2 regions of the Sphingomonas sp. ACRSK genome follow, and region 2 is predicted to be linked to the other one. Evidence: riboswitches for the same ligand, from Rfam matches in the RefSeq annotation. Region 2 holds a riboswitch; the other holds the start of a gene.
The links. Region 2 has a riboswitch for cobalamin ahead of metE (5-methyltetrahydropteroyltriglutamate--homocysteine S-methyltransferase). Riboswitches for the same ligand answer to the same signal wherever they lie in the genome.
Positions count from the first base shown of each region.

Region 1: linked by a shared signal. The riboswitch ahead of MHZ35_RS02240 (TonB-dependent receptor plug domain-containing protein) and the one ahead of metE (5-methyltetrahydropteroyltriglutamate--homocysteine S-methyltransferase) in region 2 are both predicted to bind cobalamin.

Region 1 covers NZ_JAKRNR010000002.1:202,407-211,109, forward strand. The annotation lists gene MHZ35_RS02220 (SURF1 family protein) at 1-478, shown strand, start outside; gene MHZ35_RS02225 (ATP-binding protein) at 468-1,745, shown strand; gene MHZ35_RS02230 (response regulator transcription factor) at 1,742-2,272, shown strand; gene cobO (cob(I)yrinic acid a,c-diamide adenosyltransferase) at 2,341-2,946, shown strand; cobalamin riboswitch at 3,002-3,186, shown strand; gene MHZ35_RS02240 (TonB-dependent receptor plug domain-containing protein) at 3,316-5,256, shown strand; gene MHZ35_RS02245 (hypothetical protein) at 5,269-5,814, shown strand; gene MHZ35_RS02250 (DUF1636 domain-containing protein) at 5,814-6,221, shown strand; gene cobT (nicotinate-nucleotide--dimethylbenzimidazole phosphoribosyltransferase) at 6,218-7,234, shown strand; gene MHZ35_RS02260 (histidine phosphatase family protein) at 7,231-7,800, shown strand; gene cobS (adenosylcobinamide-GDP ribazoletransferase) at 7,797-8,513, shown strand; gene MHZ35_RS02270 (cobyric acid synthase) at 8,490-8,703, opposite strand, start outside.
Region 2 covers NZ_JAKRNR010000006.1:86,231-94,933, reverse strand. The annotation lists gene MHZ35_RS05125 (SDR family oxidoreductase) at 1-375, shown strand, start outside; gene MHZ35_RS05120 (hemerythrin domain-containing protein) at 438-1,007, opposite strand; gene MHZ35_RS05115 (TonB-dependent receptor plug domain-containing protein) at 1,188-3,467, shown strand; cobalamin riboswitch at 3,570-3,790, shown strand; gene metE (5-methyltetrahydropteroyltriglutamate--homocysteine S-methyltransferase) at 3,898-6,186, shown strand; gene MHZ35_RS05105 (NIPSNAP family protein) at 6,241-6,684, opposite strand; gene MHZ35_RS05100 (erythromycin esterase family protein) at 6,779-8,101, opposite strand; gene MHZ35_RS05095 (hypothetical protein) at 8,219-8,515, opposite strand; gene MHZ35_RS05090 (DUF2231 domain-containing protein) at 8,695-8,703, shown strand, end outside.

The DNA of each region.
Region 1 (8,703 bases), on a different contig from region 2:
CGGTGCGGACAGTTTCGTACAGGCTAGCACGCAGCTCGGTCCCGGATACTGGGTGCTGACGCCGCTCGACACGGGCAAGTTCACGCTCCTGGTCAATCGGGGCTTCGTGCCGCCGGAACTGCGCGGCAAGGTGGCGGCGCCCGAAGGGCAGGTCTCCGTGGAGGGGCTGTTGCGGGTGACGGAGCCCGGCGGTGGCTTCCTGCGCAGCAACGATCCCGGGCAGGATCGTTGGTACTCGCGCGATGTCGCAGCGATCGCCAACAAACGGGGGCTTGAGAATGTCGCTCCCTATTTCATCGATGCCGTCGGACCACGTTCCGGATGGCCGCGCGGCGGCCTGACGGTCGTCCGCTTCCGGAACAATCACCTTGGGTACGCCTTCACCTGGTTCGGGCTGGCCGCCGGTCTGCTGGTGATGGTCGCGGTCGCCCGCCGCTGGGGCAGGGAGGTCCACGAGGCGCCGCCACATGACGCGTAGCATCGCCTTTCGCGCCGACGGCGACGCCGGGAGCCGGAACCAGCGGCTGCTGGTACAGCTCCGCTGGATCGCGATCGGGGGGCAGCTGACCGCGATTCTGGCCGTGCACTTCGGCCTTGGCATCGCCCTCCCGCTGACGCCGATGCTGGCGACGCTTGGGGTGCTCCTCGGCCTCAACCTATTCGCCCTGTTCCGTCGGGGCAGATCGACCACCAACCTCCAGATGTTCGGCGTGCTGCTGGTCGATGTCGGTGCGCTGACGGTCCAGCTCTACCTGTCCGGCGGGGCCAAGAACCCGTTCGTGACCCTCTACCTGTTGCAGGTCGTCATCGGCGCGGTGCTGCTGTCCGCCTGGTCGAGCTGGGCGCTGGTGGCGATGACCAGCGTGGCGTTTGCAGCGCTTGCGGTGGTGCATCGACCGCTGCCGCTGCCGGCGGCATTGGCGAGCGATCTGTCCCCGGGGTTCATGGCCGCCAACTGGTTCAACTTCACGCTCACCTCGATCCTGCTGGTCGCGTTCGTGACCCGCATGGCCCGCAACGTCCGCGATCGGGACGCGCACCTAGCGGCGATCCGCCAGCGAGCGGCCGAAGAGGACCATATCGTCCGCATGGGATTGCTCGCGAGCGGTGCCGCGCACGAGCTGGGAACCCCTCTCGCGTCGCTTTCCGTGGCGCTCGGCGACTGGCGGCAGGAGCCCGCCATCGCCGGCAGTCCGCGGCTGGCGGCGGAGGTAGACGAGATGCGGGACGAGATCGCCCGCTGCAAGAAGATCCTGGGCGGCGTCCTGTTCGCCGCGGGCGAAGTCACCGGCGAGGCGCCGGTGCGCACCAGCCTGCATCGCTTCCTGGAAGGCGTGGTCGAAGACTGGCGCGGCAAGGGCCCGGTTCCTCTCCGGTTCGAGAGCCATCTGGGTCCCGACCGGCCGATCGTCGCCGATCGGGCGCTGGCGCAGGCGCTCACCAACCTCTTCGACAATGCGGCCGAGGCCGGCGCCGGGTCGATCACGCTGGCGGCGGTGATGGACGGCCCCATATTGGTGCTGGCGGTCCGGGACGACGGACGCGGCTTTCGGGAGGATATGTTGGGGACTGTCGGGCAGCCGTATCGCAGCAGCAAGGAAGCGGGCGGCCTGGGGCTGTTCCTTGCGACCAACGTCCTGCGGACGCTGGGCGGCACGCTGGAGGCACAGAACCGGGCCGGCGGCGGCGCGGAGGTGGTGCTGGCGCTGCCGATCGCCTCGCTCGCGCTGGAGGAGACGGAATGACCGACCGCAGGCTCCTGATCGTCGAGGACGATGCGGTCTTCGCGCGCACGCTCGCCCGGTCGTTCGAGCGGCGTGGCTACCAGGTGGAGGTGACGGCGGATCTCGAGGATCTGGCCGGCATCGTCGATCGGTTTGCGCCCGAGTTCGCGGTCGTGGATCTGCGGCTCGGCGGGGCATCGGGCCTTGCCTGTGTCGAGCAGCTTCATGCCGCGGACCCGGAGATGCGGATCGTGGTGCTGACGGGCTTTGCGAGCATCGCGACGGCAGTGGAGGCGATCAAGCTGGGCGCCACCAACTATCTGACGAAGCCCTCGCACACCGACGAGATCGAGGCGGCGTTCGATCGGCCCGGCGGCGACGCTCAGGTCGAGGTCTCCGCCACCCCCACGACGATCAAGACGCTGGAGTGGGAGCATATCCACCAGACGCTGGCCGCGAGCGACTTCAACGTGTCGGAGGCCGCGCGGCGGCTCGGCATGCATCGGCGTACCCTCGCCCGGAAGCTGGAGAAGCGCCACCTTTCCTGATCCGGCCGCCTTGACGACCGCGGTGCGCGGCGCGACGGCGGGCGCGGATTTGCTGTCAGGAGAGTGGGTTGGAGCAGGACAAGGACGCGCGCCACAATGCCAGGATGCGCAAGGTACAGCTTGCGCGCCAGGCGATGATGGCAACCAAGACGATCGAGAAGGGGCTGCTGATCGTCCACACCGGCCCTGGCAAGGGGAAGACCACCGCGGCGCTCGGCATGGCGGTGCGCGCGATCGGCCACGGCATGAAGGTGGGTGTGATTCAGTTCGTCAAAGGGGCGATGGATACCGGCGAAAAGGCGGTGTTCGACGCCCTTTCCGATCACATCGAGTTTCGCCCCATGGGGGAGGGGTTCACCTGGGACACCCAGGATCGCGCCCGCGACATCGCCGTGACCCGCACCGCCTGGGAAGAGGTGAAGCGGATGCTGGAGGATCCCACCTACGACATGGTGATCGCCGACGAACTCAACATCGTCCTGCGCTACGATTATCTGCCAGTGGAAGAGGTGCTGGCGGCGGCTGCGGCACGGGGGCCTCGGCAGCATTTCGTCGTCACCGGGCGCAACGCGCCGCAGGCGCTGATCGACATGGCCGACCTCGTCACCGAGATGACGCAGGTCAAGCATCCGTTCCGGGACGGGGTGAAGGCCCAGGCCGGGATCGAATTCTGATCGCGCGCGCAACCCCAGCAACGCAGCGCGATTGACCCCGCCCGGCGGCGCGGCTACCGGGCGGCATGCGACAGGTTCCCCGGAGACGGGGATGAAAAGGGAACGGGAAAACCCCGGCTGCCCCTGCAACTGTACGCGGCGAGCCACCGCGCCATACGCCATTGGGAGTGATCCTGAGAAGGCGGCGAGGACCGGCTGAGACCCGCGAGCCAGGAGACCTGCCTGACGCAGTCGTCCTTCGATCGGTCAGGGTGCGCCGAACGGACGGGGAAACCCGAGCGACGACATCGTCAGCCTGCATGCTTGCGGGGGCGAGGGCGTGCGCCCTCTCCCGGCAAGCAGCGGGCGTTGCATGTTGAAGGGGGTTTCATGATCCGAGTTCTTGCGCCGTTGCCGCTGCTGTTTTCGCTTCCCGTTTTTGCACAGGAGGCGCCGGCGCCCGACGCTGCGACTGCCCCGGCCTCGGACGAGGTCGTCGTCACCGCCACCCGCACGCCCGTCGCTGCCGATCGGGTCGCCGCATCCATCACGGTGCTCGACAAGGAAGCGATCGACCAGGCCCAGGACCTGACCGTGGCAGGGCTGCTGCTCCGCACCCCGGGTGTCAGCCTGTCGAGCAACGGCGGCTTCGGTACCGCCACCTCGGTTCGCATCCGCGGTGCCGAAGCCGACCAGACGGTGGTGGTGATCGACGGTGTCAAGCTGAACGATCCGTCCTCGACGGGCGGCGGCTACAACTTCGCGAACCTGCTGGTGGGGGATGCCTCCCGCATCGAGGTGCTGCGGGGCGTCCAGTCGATCCTCTGGGGCAGCCAGGCGATCGGCGGCGTCGTCAACGTCGTGACGCCGCTGCCGCAGAGCGATCTCGAGGGGAGCTTCGATGTCGAGGCGGGGTCACGCGACACCGTGAGCGCCCGCGCCGCGGTGGGCGGGAAGACCGGCCCGCTCGCGTGGCGCGTCGGCGGTCAGACGTTCACTACCGATGGTGTCTCGGCAGTGGCACCCGACTTCGGTGGCCGCGAGGCGGACGGCTATACGAACCAAAGCGCGCAGGGCCGCGCGCGGCTCGAGCTGGCGACCGGCGTCAGCGCCGAGGTGCGGGGCTATTACGCCAATGGACGCGTGGAGATCGACGGGTTCGCCGGCGACAGCCTGGAGTATTCGCGCAACCGTGAGTTCGTGGGATATGCGGGCCTGAACGTCGACCTTCTGGGTGGCCGTCTGCGCAACCGCTTCGGCTACGGCTATACCGACACCAACCGCGACAACTATGATCCGGCGCGCGAGCGACCCAAGACCTTCGACGCGGCAGGCCGGAACGAGCGGCTCGAGTATCAGGGCAGCCTTGCGATCGCGACCGGATGGAACGCCGTGTTCGGGATCGAGAACGAGAAGTCGCGCTTCCGCTCCGTTTCCCCTTCCGGCGCCTTGTCGGACCCGGTGCCGGAGCCGGCACGCGGCAAGGCCGAACTCACCGGCGTCTTTGGGCAGATCAACGGCATGGTGATCGACGGCCTCACCCTGACTGCGGGGCTGCGGCAGGACAACCACAACCGCTACGGCAGCAAGACGCTCTTCGCCGGGGGCGGAGCCTGGGCACTGCCGTGGGGCACCGTGGTTCGCGCCAGCTACTCCGAAGGCTTCAAGGCGCCGACGCTCTACCAGCTGTTCTCCGAATACGGGAACCAGGCCCTCAACCCGGAGCGCGCGCGGAGCTGGGAGGCGGGGGTCGAGCAGCGCCTGTTCGACCGTGCAGTGACGCTCTCGGCGACCTATTTCGAGCGCCGGACCCGCGACCTGGTCGAATACATCGGCTGCGGCGCCACACCGGACCCGCTCTGCGTCATCCCCGGCACCGACATCGCGCGCTGGGGCTATTATGACAACATCGCCCGCGCATTTGCCCGCGGAGTGGAAGCCACCGTCGCTGCCCGCCTGGGTTCGCGGGTGACCGCCGACGCCAACTACAGCTGGACCGAGGCCGAGAACCGCTCGACCGGCAGCGCCTATGGCAACTGGTTGCCGCGGCGTCCCCGCCACACGGCCAATGCGTCCGCGACCTACAGCCTGCCGAGTGGTGCGTCCCTGGGCGCGGCGCTGCGCTGGGCCGGCAAGAGCTATGACAATGCGGCCAACACGACGCGACTGGACGACTATACGCTGGTCGACGTTCGGGGCGAGGTCCCGCTGAGCCCGAAGGTGCGGCTCTTCGCGCGGGTGGAGAACCTGTTCGACGAGGACTATGCCACCGTCTACCGGTACGGCACGCTCGGCCGCAGCGTCTATGCAGGTCTGCGCGGCCGCTTCTGAGGGAAATGATCGATGACGACACCCCGTTCTTCGCAAGCCGCATCGGCGCTCTGGATCCTGCTGCTCACCGTGGCGAGCGTCGCGACCACCCTGGTGTTCAAGTGCGCGACGCCATTCCCGGCGCTTGCCGCCCTGGCGGCGGTGCACATGCGGGCGAAGGACGGGGTGTCGCTCGCGCTGCTCGCATGGGCGGTGAGCCAGCTCGTCGGCTTCTGCTGGCTTGATTACCCTCTGGCCGCCAACAGCCTCGGCTGGGGTGGGGTGATGGGGCTCGCGGCCGTCGCGGGCGCCATCGCAGCGCACTCGACAGCGGCGCGATCGGGGGCGGGGCTCCTCACCCGGCTCGGCCTGAGCTTCGTCGCGTCCTTCGTCGCCTTCAAGGTGATGATCCTTCTCGGGACGCTAGTGCTGGATGGCGGGACCGCGGCTTTCGCTCCGGACGTGCTGCTGCGCCAGCTCGCGCGCAATGCGGCCGTGCTCGCAGGCTTGCTGGTTCTCCACCGTCTGCTCATCAGCCTCGGCGTGCCGCCCGTGCAGACGGAGCGTGCGCTCGCATGATCCTGAAGCCAGCGGCCAGCGGGCCGGCGATCGTCGCCTGCAACACCTGCCGCGTGCCCGGTGAGGACCAGACCGGCGACAGCGGCAAGCGAAGCGGTGCCCGCCTGGTCGAGGCACTGCGGGCCGTGCAGGCGAGCGACCCCGCGTATGAGGCCGTGGCAGTCGAGGAGATGCCCTGCTTGTTCGCCTGCGGGGACTCCTGCACCGTGCATCTGCGCGCGCCGGAGAAGGTCGGCTACGTCCTCGGGCGCTTCACGCCGGACGAAGGTGCGGCACGTGCTATCCTGGACTATGCAGTCCTGTATGCAGAGAGCGATGCGGGACAGGTGCCCTATCGCGACTGGCCGGAAGGTGTGAAGGGGCACTTCCTGACGCGCATGCCGCCCGCCGGCTTCGTGGTGGCATGAGCGGCTTCTTCGCTTCGGCCGCAGCGTTCGAAGCGGCGTTAGGAAGCCTTCGGAGCATCGATGCGGCAGCGCGCGGTGCTGCTGCCGCCCGTCAGGACGTCCTCACCAAGCCACCCGGATCCTTGGGAAGGCTGGAGGAGATCGCGCTGTTTCTCGCCGGGTGGCAGGGACGCGAGCGTCCTCGGATCGACCGGGGGCGGGTGGCAATCTTCGCGGGCAACCATGGCGTGGCGGCCCGAGGCGTGAGTGCCTTTCCGTCCGAAGTTACGGCGCAGATGGTCGCCAACTTCGAAGCCGGAGGCGCCGCCATCAATGCCTTGGCCCGTGCCGCCGGGCTGGAACTGGTCGTCGTCCCGATCGATCTCCACCGCCCGACGGAGGACTTCGTCGAAGCGCCCGCCATGTCCGCCGAAGAGTGCCTCGCGGCGCTCAATGCGGGCGCCGCGGTGGTCGAGCCGGATCTCGACCTGCTCGTGCTGGGCGAGATGGGCATCGGCAACTCGACCGCGGCGGCCGCACTAGCGGCAGCGAGCTTCGGCGGCGGCGCGCGGGATTGGGTGGGGCCGGGTACCGGCGTCCACGGTAGTGCATTCGAAGCCAAGGTCGCGGCAGTCGACGCCGCCCTGACCCGTCACGCGAAGGCGGCATCGGGTGCCTTTGAGATCCTCCGGCGCCTGGGCGGACGGGAGATCGTCGCCATCGCCGGCGCGGTGCTTGCAGCACGGCAGGCAGGCGTCCCCGTGCTGCTGGACGGCTTCATCTGCTGTTCCGGCGTCGCTCCGCTTGCGGCGACCAACCCGGACATCGTCGGGCATTGCCTCGCCGGACATTGCTCGGCCGAGCCCGGTCATGCGCGGCTGCTCGACCGGCTCGGGCTCACCCCGATCCTGTCTCTGGGAATGCGATTGGGGGAGGGCAGCGGCGCTGCGATTGCAGCAGGGGTGGTGCGCGCCGCGATCGCGACCCACGACCAGATGGCGAGCTTTGCCGAGGCAGGCGTTTCCGAGGCGTGACGGCGCCGATCGATCTTCACCTGATGCGCCACGGCGAGCCGGCGCTTGCCGGCCGGCTGCTTGGCAGCACGGATTGTGAAGTTCTCCCCAACGGGGTGCGGGCATGCCGTTCGGCTGCGGCCGAATTGGCCATCCGGCAGGTGGTCGCGTCCGATCTGCGCCGCTCGGTGGACTGCGCCACGGCGGTCGCGGCGGATCACGAGGTACCGCTGGGCCTTGATGGACGGTGGCGGGAACTCGATTTCGGACACTGGGATGGACGGCGCCCGGAAGAGGTGGACGCTACGGCTCTCCGCGGGTTCTGGGACGATCCGGATGGAGCGCCGCCACCCGGTGGGGAGCGTTGGTCGACGCTCCTTGAACGCGTCGCCCGGGCCCTGGAAGAGGTCGGGGACGGCAGCCTGATCGTTACTCATGCGGGCGCCATGCGGGCGGCTCTGGTAGCCGCCTGCGGCTTCGACCGGCGTCAGAGTTGGGCCTTCGACCTGCCTTATGCCTGTGTGCTCTCGCTACGCCTCTGGCGCGGCGAGGCACCCGCCGCGCAGATCCTGGCATTGCGCCCATGAAGGGGCTGCTGCTCGCGTTCGGCTTCCTCACCCGCCTGCCGGTTCCATCGGTGTCCGCTGACCCCAAGGCGTTCGCGGCCGCGATCCGGTGCTACCCGGTCGTGGGGCTGGTGGTAGGGACGCTCGTTGCCGGGGCGGGGTGGCTCGGGAGCCTCGCCGACCCCTGGGTCGGCGCGCTTGCGGCGCTCGCCTGCTGGGTCGGCGTCACGGGCGCGCTGCATCTCGACGGCCTTGCCGATGTCGCTGATGGGGTCGGTGCCGCGCACGGGGATCGTAGCCGCCTGATCGCGGTCATGGCCGACCCCCGTGTCGGAAGCTTCGGCGTGGTGGCGATCGTGTTGCAGCTGCTGGCGAAGCTGGTGCTGCTTCATGGCGCGGCGGGGGCCGGATGGCTTCCGTTCGTGCTGGTGCCGTTTGCCGCCCGCATGGGCCCGCTCGCCTGGGCACGCTGGGTCCGGCCGCTCAAACCGGCTGGGCTCGGCGCAACCGTGGCCTCCGCGGTCCGCGCGCGGGATCTTTGGGGCTGGGCGGCCGTGTTGGCGGCCGCATGCGTCGCAGTGCCTTCCCTGATCGTCGCGCCGCTGCTGATCGGGGCTGCTGCGGCCTGGTTCCGGCGACGCCTGGGCGGGATCACCGGCGACGCCCATGGTGCAGGAATCGAGCTGGTGGAGACCGGATTGCTGGTGGCGCTAGTGACGATCGGCCAAGGCTGACAGCGCGATCAGCGCGTCGATGTCGACATGCTGCTCCAGCTCCGCCGCGATACCGTCGAGCGCGCGGTCGACGGAAGCGCTGTGGTCCGGGCCGCTGCCTGCCACGCCGATCCGCGCGAGCCACGCGCGCCGTTGCGCGGCCAGCCCCAGCAGACCATGCACATAGCTTCCGGTCACCAGCCCATCCGCA
Region 2 (8,703 bases):
CCGCCGCCGCTCTACGCACCCTCGCTGGTGGCGGACGCGATCCTGGATGCGGCGCAGCACCCGCGGCGTTCGCTGACGGTCGGCGGCGTGGGCAAGCTGCAGGTGCTGGGCGCCCAGCTGATGCCGCTGCTGTTCGACCGGGTGGCGCAGAACATGGGGGTGCTGCTGGCCAACCCCGCCCGGCCGGTGCCGGTGAGCCCGGGCAATCTCTACGCGCCGGACGGCAAGGACGGGGTCACCGAGGGCGAGCAGAAGGGGCGACCGGTCAGCGCCTTTACGGCCACCCGCACGCACCCGGGGATTGCGCTGGGGGCCGTTGCCCTGGCGGGTGCGGCGCTGGGCCTCGCCGTTCGCGCGCGGGGCCGCAAGCCGTAGCCGTGACCGCCGCTCCGCAGTGCTTCGGAGCGGCGCCACGGCGGGGATGAAGGAAAGCGCCCTCAGGCGAGCTTGAGGCCTTCCTTGTTCATCGCGGCGGTGATGTGCTTGTTCTGCGTCTCCGACAGCTGGTCGCGCAGCTTGGGGAAGAGGTCCTGTTCCTCCTCGCGCATGTGGCTTTCGATCAAGACGCGGAATTCCTTGAGCTTGGGAAGCCAGGCGGGATCGTCCTTCGCCATCTCGGTCAGGTCGAAGAAATACTGCTTCACATAGCCATGCTCGTGATTGAGATGGTCCGCCGCCTCCGTCAGACCCTGATCGCGCATCATCGCGTAGACGACATTCTCTTCCTGGAACGCATGCTTGCTGATCGCATGCTTCAACTGCATCAGCAGGAAGGCACGGCGGGCGGTGTCCTCGTCCTTCGTCTTTTCCAGCAGGTCGAAGATCTTGAGCGCCGCGGCATGTTCGGCCGCCAGCGCCTTGTCCCAGCGGCCGGCCATCACCGTCGGCGCCTGTACCGCCGCCTTGCGCAGGAAATTGGCGAGGAGGCCGGCGACCACTCCCGTCGCCGCGCCGATCGCGACCGTGCGGCCGACATTTCCCGAAGATGCTTGCTGCGTCGTGGCCATCTGCTTGCTCCTCACCGTTTCCGGCTCAACGAAAGGCGTGGCGCCGCCGTTCCGCAGCGCGAGGGAATGGCGCGGCTCGGTGCGGAACGCCCGTGCGAACGGATGCGCTTACGTCCCATCTTGATTTAACGATATAACATCACCTAGACGACGCCGGTCAAAAAGGTGGGGAGCAAGACCATGGGTTTTCGAAACATGCGCCGCGGCGCAGCAGCGCTGCTGACGACGTCCGCCCTTGCGGCGGGTGCGCCGGCCCCGGCGTGGGCACAGGAGGCGGTGACCGGGGGCGAAGAGGCGGAAGTCGACGCGCGCGGCCACGTCGGCACGCGCGAGATCGTCGTCACCGGCCGTTCGCTGGAGACGGAGGAGAATGCCTTGCCGGTGCAGGTGCTCGCCGGCGACGAACTGGCGCATCGCCGTGAAGGCGGCCTAGGCGAGACACTCGCCGGCCTGCCGGGCGTGCACCTCGACAATTTCGGCGGGGGCGCATCGCGTCCCGTGATCCGCGGCCAGACGGTGCCCCGCATCGAGGTGCTGAGCGACGGCGCCAACCTGTTCGACGTGGCGTCGGTATCGCCGGACCACGCGATCACCACCGATCCGCTGCTGCTCGACGCCATCGAGATCCAGCGCGGGCCTGCCGCGACCCGCTATGGCGGCAATGCCACCAACGGCGCGATTAACCTGATCGACAGCAAGGTGCCCAAGGTGGTGCCGGTCGGCGGCCTCACCGGCGCGACCGAGGTGCGATACGGGACCGGCGACGAAGAGAAGACCGTGGTCGGCCGCGTGACGGCGGGCATCGGCCAGTTCGCCCTCCATGCCGAGGGGGCGCGTCGAGCGGCGGACGACTATGACGTGCCCGACAGCTACGGCTCCGACAAGCTGCGCGATTCCTTTGCCGAGAGCACCAGCTATGCGTTCGGCGCGTCCTGGATCACCGCCAAGGGCTATGTCGGCGCCGCCTATTCACGCATCGAAAGCGAATATGGGCTGCCCGGCCACAGCCATCTGAACGGGGTCTGCCATACGCACGGGCTGGACCTGCATTGCGGGGCACATGGCAGCTGGGAGGATCCGTTCGGCTCGCCCGACGACCACACGGCCTATATCAAGCTGCGCAGCGACCGGGTCGATGTCCGCGCCGACTATGACGACCTGCTGCCGGGCTTCTCCCACACGCGCGCGCGCCTCTCCTACACCGACTATACCCATGACGAGATCGACGGCGATCTGCTGTTCAGCCGCTACACCAACGAGGTCTGGGACGGGCGCTTCGAGCTGACGCACGAGCCCGTCCTCGGGTTCACGGGTGTGCTGGGGGTGCAATATACCGACGGCCGGTTCGGCGGCATCAACGTCAACGACCGGCACAAGCCCTTCCCGGACGGAGCCTATGGCTTTGACGGAAGTCCCGATTACCTCACCGACAACTTCGGCATCTTCCTGTCCGAGCGGCGGTCGTTCGGCTCGGTCGACGTCGAGGCGGCGGTCCGCAAGGACTGGCGCACGGTGGACGTGACGGTGCCGCCCTATCGCATCACCCTCGATGCCGAGCTGCAGGACCTCTTCGCCGAATGGTACGGCCCGGACTGGCGGCAGATCCTGGAGCGCGAGGACGTGGACGCGTTTCGCGCCCGGAACCCGGCCGTGAAGCACGATCCCTTCTCCGCCTCGCTTGCAGCCAACTGGAACATCGGGCGCGGATACGGCCTCGCGCTTTCGCTGGGGCATACCGAACGCGCGCCGAGCGTGCGCGAGCTGTACGCGCGCGGCAACAACCTGGCGACCAACAGCTACGAACTCGGGCTTGCGGTCGGGAACCCGGTCCTGGGCGAAAAGGGCCTGTCCGCCGAAGACATTCTGGAGACCACCGACGCGATCAACCTGACGTTCCGCAAGGCGGGAGGTCCGTTCGAGTTCGAGGTCGGCCTGTTCTATCAGGAGGTCGACGACTATGTCTTCGCGCGCCTGATCGAGACCGAGACCGAAACCGGCGTTCCGCACGACTTCCTGATCTACACGGCGGCGGATGCGCGCTTCGCCGGGATCGACGGCCAACTCAGCTACCAGCTGACGCCCCAGTCCCGGGTGACGGTGTTCGGCGACTATGTCGACGCCAAGCTGAAGCGCGACGACGACAACCTGCCCCGGATCCCGCCTGGGCGCCTGGGCGCGCGCTATGACCTTGCCGCCGGGCCGCTTTCGGGTGACGTCGAATATTATCGCACGTTCGAGCAGGACAAGGTCGCCTCCTATGAGACGCCCACGGCGGGCTACGACATGCTCAACGCCACGCTGAGCTATCGCATCGACCTGGGCGGCGCGCGGGCGGTGGAGCTCTACGCACGTGGCAGCAACCTGCTCAACGAGCTGGCGTTCGTCCACACCTCGTTCGTGAAGGAGCAGTCGCCGCTGCGTGGCCGCAACGTCGTGATCGGCATGCGCCACGCTTTCTGATCGGGTGGCGGAACCCGCGCTTCCGCCCCCCTTTTCCAACCCAGTGATAGCGTCATATAAAGATTTCTTTATATGACGGTTGACCGAGCCATGATTTTTCCCGATGCTTGCTGCGTCGAGGTTCTCCGGCCGGGCGCTTGCCTGCGCCGGAGCTAAGACGGGAAGCCGGTGCGCTCCTGATGGGGCAAGGCCGGCGCTGCCCCCGCAACTGTAAGCGGCGAGCGGCGATCCAAGCATGTCACTGAGGCGCGCGGCGTCTTGGGAAGACGGATCGTCCGTGCTGACCCGCGAGCCAGGAGACCTGCCTTTGACGCCATAACGTCCACCGGCGGGGTGCCCGGTCTGGTCGCGTGCGTGTGCGGCCGGGCGATCCCTGGCGCGTGCCTGCCTGCGCTCGGTCCGGCGCTTCGCCCTCTTCGGGGTTGAAGACATGACAGTGACGATCGCGACCTTGGGGTTTCCCCGCATCGGTCCGCGCCGCGAGTTGAAGTTCGCATTGGAGAAGTTCTGGTCCGGTAGGATCGGCGAGGCCGAGTTGCAGGAAGCCGCATCGGGCCTGCGCACCGCCGCCTGGGCGCGGCAAAAGGCGTTGGGGGCCGACTGGCTGCCGTCCAACGACTTCTCGCTCTATGACCATGTGCTGGATACCAGCGTGATGCTGGGCGCGATCCCGAGCCGCTATGGCGCGGCGGACGGGGTCACCGACCTGGCGACCTATTTCGCGATGGCGCGGGGCACCACCGGCGAGGACGCGGGATGCGGCCATGCGCATGGTTCGGTGACCGCCGGCGAGATGACGAAGTGGTTCGACACCAACTACCACTATATCGTCCCGGAGATCGAACCCGGCCGCAAGCTCGCGCTCGGCCGGTTGAAGGTGGTCGAGGAATATCGGGAGGCTCAGGCGCAGGGTTATGAGACGCGCCCGGTGCTGCTCGGTCCGATCACATGGCTGAGCCTGGCCAAGGGGCATGGGATCGACCCGTTCGACTTGCTCGACGAGGTGCTCGGGCTCTACCGCGTCATCCTGGGGCATCTCGCGCACGCCGGAGCCGAGTGGGTGCAGATCGACGAGCCGATCCTGGTGACCGATCTTTCGGAGCAGCAGCGGGCGGCCTTTACCCGCGCCTATGCGGCGCTCCAGCGGTCCGGCCCCAAGCTGATGCTGGCGACCTATTTCGGTGGGCTGGAGGACAATCTGGCCCTGGCGACCGCGCTGCCGGTGCAAGGCTTGCACGTCGATCTCGTCCGCGCGCCCGGGCAGCTCGATGCCGTCCTGCGGGCCGCGCCCAAGGACCTGCTGCTCTCGCTGGGCGTGATCGACGGGCGCAACGTCTGGCGTGCCGACCTGGACGCGGTGCTGGAACGGCTCGCCCCGATTGCGGCATCGCGCGACCTGGTGCTGGCGCCGTCCTGCTCGCTGCTGCACGTGCCGGTGGACCTTACGCTCGAACCCAAGCTCGACGCCGAGGTGAAGCAGTGGCTCGCCTTTGCGGTTCAGAAGGTGGAGGAACTGGCGGTCCTCAAGCGCGCGCTGAATGAAGGGCGGGACAGCGTAGCCGGGCCGCTCGCGGCGTCGGCAGAGGCGGCAGCGAACCGGAAGGTGTCGCCCCGCATCCATGACGCGGCGGTGCAGGCGCGGGTGGCGGGGGCGACGCCGGACATGCGAGCGCGCCGTTCCGGCCATGCCGAACGCGCGCGGGCCCAGGCCGAACTGCTCGACCTGCCCCCCTTCCCCACCACCACCATCGGCTCTTTCCCGCAGACGGCCGAGGTACGCCATGCGCGTGCCGAGCATAATCGCGGCAACCTCGACGATGCCGGTTACCAGCAGTTCCTGCGCGAGGAGACCGAGCGCGCCATCCGCTGGCAGGAAGCGGTCGGGCTCGACATGCTCGTCCACGGCGAGTTCGAGCGCAACGACATGGTGCAGTATTTCGGCGAGCAGCTGGCCGGCTTCGCGTTCACGGTGAACGGCTGGGTGCAGAGCTATGGCTCGCGCTGCGTCCGGCCGCCGATCCTGTTCGGCGATGTCCGCCGCACCCACCCGATGACGGTGGAGTGGTGGCGCTTTGCGCAGGGGCTCACCGACAAGCCCGTGAAGGGCATGCTCACCGGGCCGGTCACGATCCTCAACTGGAGCTTCGTGCGCGACGACCAGCCCCGCGAGACCTCCTGCCGGCAGATCGCCTTTGCGATCCGCGACGAGGTGCAGGACCTGGAAGCGGCCGGATGCCGGGCGATCCAGATCGACGAGGCGGCGCTGCGGGAGGGCCTGCCGCTCAGGAAGCGGGACTGGCAGCAGTATCTCGACTGGGCGGTGGACTGTTTCCGCCTCTCGGCCGCAGGCGTGGCGGACGGCACCCAGATCCACACGCACATGTGCTATTCGGAGTTCAACCACATCCTGCCGTCGATCGGCGCGATGGACACCGACGTGATCTCGATCGAGACGGCGCGGTCGCAGATGGAGCTGCTGGAGGCGTTCGCGAAGTATCGCTACCCGAGCGCGATCGGGCCGGGCGTGTACGACATCCACTCCGCGCGCGTGCCGGGCGAGACCGAGATGGTCGAGCTGATGCGGCTGGCCCAGCAGCACCTGAGGCCCGAGCAGCTCTGGGTGAACCCGGACTGTGGGTTGAAGACGCGCAAATGGGATGAGGTGAGGCCGGCGATCGAGGCGATGGTCGCCGCGGCACGCACGCTGCGCGCCGCCTAGCGCTGAAGAGCGGCTGCGTGCCGGATCCGCGGCACGCAGCCTCCCCGTCTCGGCTCAGCGGAGCGGCAGGCGCGGGGAATAATCGGCCAGCGTCATGAACACGCTGTCGATCTTCGTCACCAGCTTGCCGCCGGCTTCGGAGGTGGCGACCACCGCACGCCATTCCGGATCGGCGCCGAACGCCTTCCAGCTCGCCTCCCGAGCCTCCCGGCTCGGGTAGGCGAGCACGTAGACGACCCGACCCTCCGGCGCTTCCGCGGTCGGCTGCTCGTTCCAATAGGCGACGTTGTGCATGCCGTGCTTGGCAAAGAGCGCGAGCGTATGCTCGCGGAAGCGGGCGTTGAGGGCGGCGAGCTTGCCGGGCGCGGGGTAATAGATGCGCAACTCGTAGACCGCGGTCTTCGGATCGAGTGCCGAGGACTGGGCGATCGCCGGACGCATGGCGGCAGGACTGGCGATTGCCGCAGTGACCAGGCAGGCGGCGAACAGGAAGCGCATGGGGATCTCCCGGACAGGTGCGGGCCATCATAGGCACCATGCGCGACCGCGCGCCACTCTGGCGGCGCGGTTCCGGCTGCCTGCGGTTGTCCATCTACAGTCCCGTCGGCCAGGTCTCGTCCTGCCCCGCCTCGCCCCTTGCCGCCGTAGCCTGCACGGCAGTCGTAGTGTCGAACCACAGGAAGGCATCATATTCCTGGGCCAGCGACGCCTCGGAATAGTGGCTCCAGCGTTCTGTGTCCGGGCGGTAGATGACGCCGATGTAGCGCTCGAGCCGCTCACCCGCGAGGGCCTCGCGCAGTTCGGGGCTTGCCGCCCCCTCGCGCAGATCGAGCAGGAAGCGCGGGGCGCCGCTGTCGTGGAGGATGCGCTCGAAGCTGTCGGGGCGGGACGGATTGACCGTCATGATCCGCATCGGCTCGTCCCAATCATCGGCGGCGGCGACGGTGCCAGCGTGGGTTCCGAAGCCGATCAGGCAGGCGGCGCCGTCGTAGCGCTCCCGCACCAGCTGGCCGAGGTTCAGCTCACCGCGGCTCTGGCCCATGTCGGTCCGGCGGGCGTCGCCGACATGGCTGTTGTGCGCCCAGACCACCGCCTTGGCATCCGGCCCCTTGCGCTGCAGCAGCAGTTCCAGCGTGTCGGCCATATGCTCGTCGCGCAGGTTCCAGCTGGCCGCCGAGCCATAGTACATGGCGCGATAATAGGCCTCTGCATTGGCGACGAGCCTGGCGTTCTGCGCCGCATCAAGGAAGGAGTCCGGATCGCCGGGCGCATAGGCGGCTTCGTTGGCGAACAGGTCGCGCAGCAGCTGCACCACCGCCGTTTCGCATCGGCCATGGCCTTCGCTCAGCGCCATGCGGCCATAGCGTTCGGGCTGCTCCTTCCACGGCTTCAGGCAGCCGTAGAGGCGGCGGGCCTCGGCGGCGGCTGCCGGATCGACCCGCTCCAGATAGCCGATCACAGCGGCGACCGACGCCGTCATGTTGTAGAGATCCAGACCGTGGAAGCTGACGCGGGCGGACGCGTCCCGATCGGCATTGTGGGCGGTGAGCCAGTCCACGAAGCCGTCGAACTCGGCATTGCGCCACATCCAGGCGGGAAAGCGGGTGAAGGGGGTCGGCGCTTCGGCCGGCGCAGGCTTTGCGCGCACGGTGCGGTCGATGACCGCGGCGTCGGGCCAGTCCGCCTCGACCGCGACCATGGTGAAGCCGTGCCGCTCGATCAGGTGGCGGGTGATGGCGGCGCGGGCGCGGTAGAATTCGGAGGTGCCGTGGCTCGCCTCGCCCAGGCACACCACGCGGGCGTCGGCGAAGCGATCGAACAGCGCTCCGAATGCCGGATCGTCGAAATCGGGCAGCGGTTCGGCAGCGCCTGCCACCAGCTGCGCCGCCCGGCGCGTGTCGTCTTCTGCCACCATCCGCCTGCCTCTCCGTTGCGGGAGACCAACGCCGGGACGGCGGCTTGGTTCGGCGTGTAGGCTCGGCGGGAACGTCAGCGCCGGGCAAGGTGCGATACCCTGCCCGGCGCCCGGCGCTTACCAGCGGCTGCCGTACTGACGGTCGCGCCAGCCATAGTGGCCGCGGTCGTCCCGCCAATCGCGGCGATCGTGGCGCCAGTCGCGGCGGCTGTCGCGGCGCGCGTCTGCGATCTCGCGGCGGCACTCGCGCTGCTCGCGGCGGTATTCGCGGCGGCTGTCGGCACGGCGCAGCTCGCGGCGGCATTCCTGCACTTCGCGCCGGACTTCGTGGTTGTAGCCGTAACGCTGGGCGGATGCGGCGGCCGGAGTGAAAGCCGCAGCGGCCACGGTGGCCAGGATGATCAGCGTACGCATGGTTCTCTCCTTCGCAATCTCGATGGGGAGAAGCTAAGCGCGCCGGCCTGAACGAAGCCCGTCCGCGACATTCATCGACGAGACAGCGTTTCGGGCCGCTTCGCGCGCGCGGGACGCCCGCGCGGGAACTCCCCTGCCCTCCGGTCGTAGTCCCCCCAGACACAGGGAAGGACATGCCTATGGCCGAG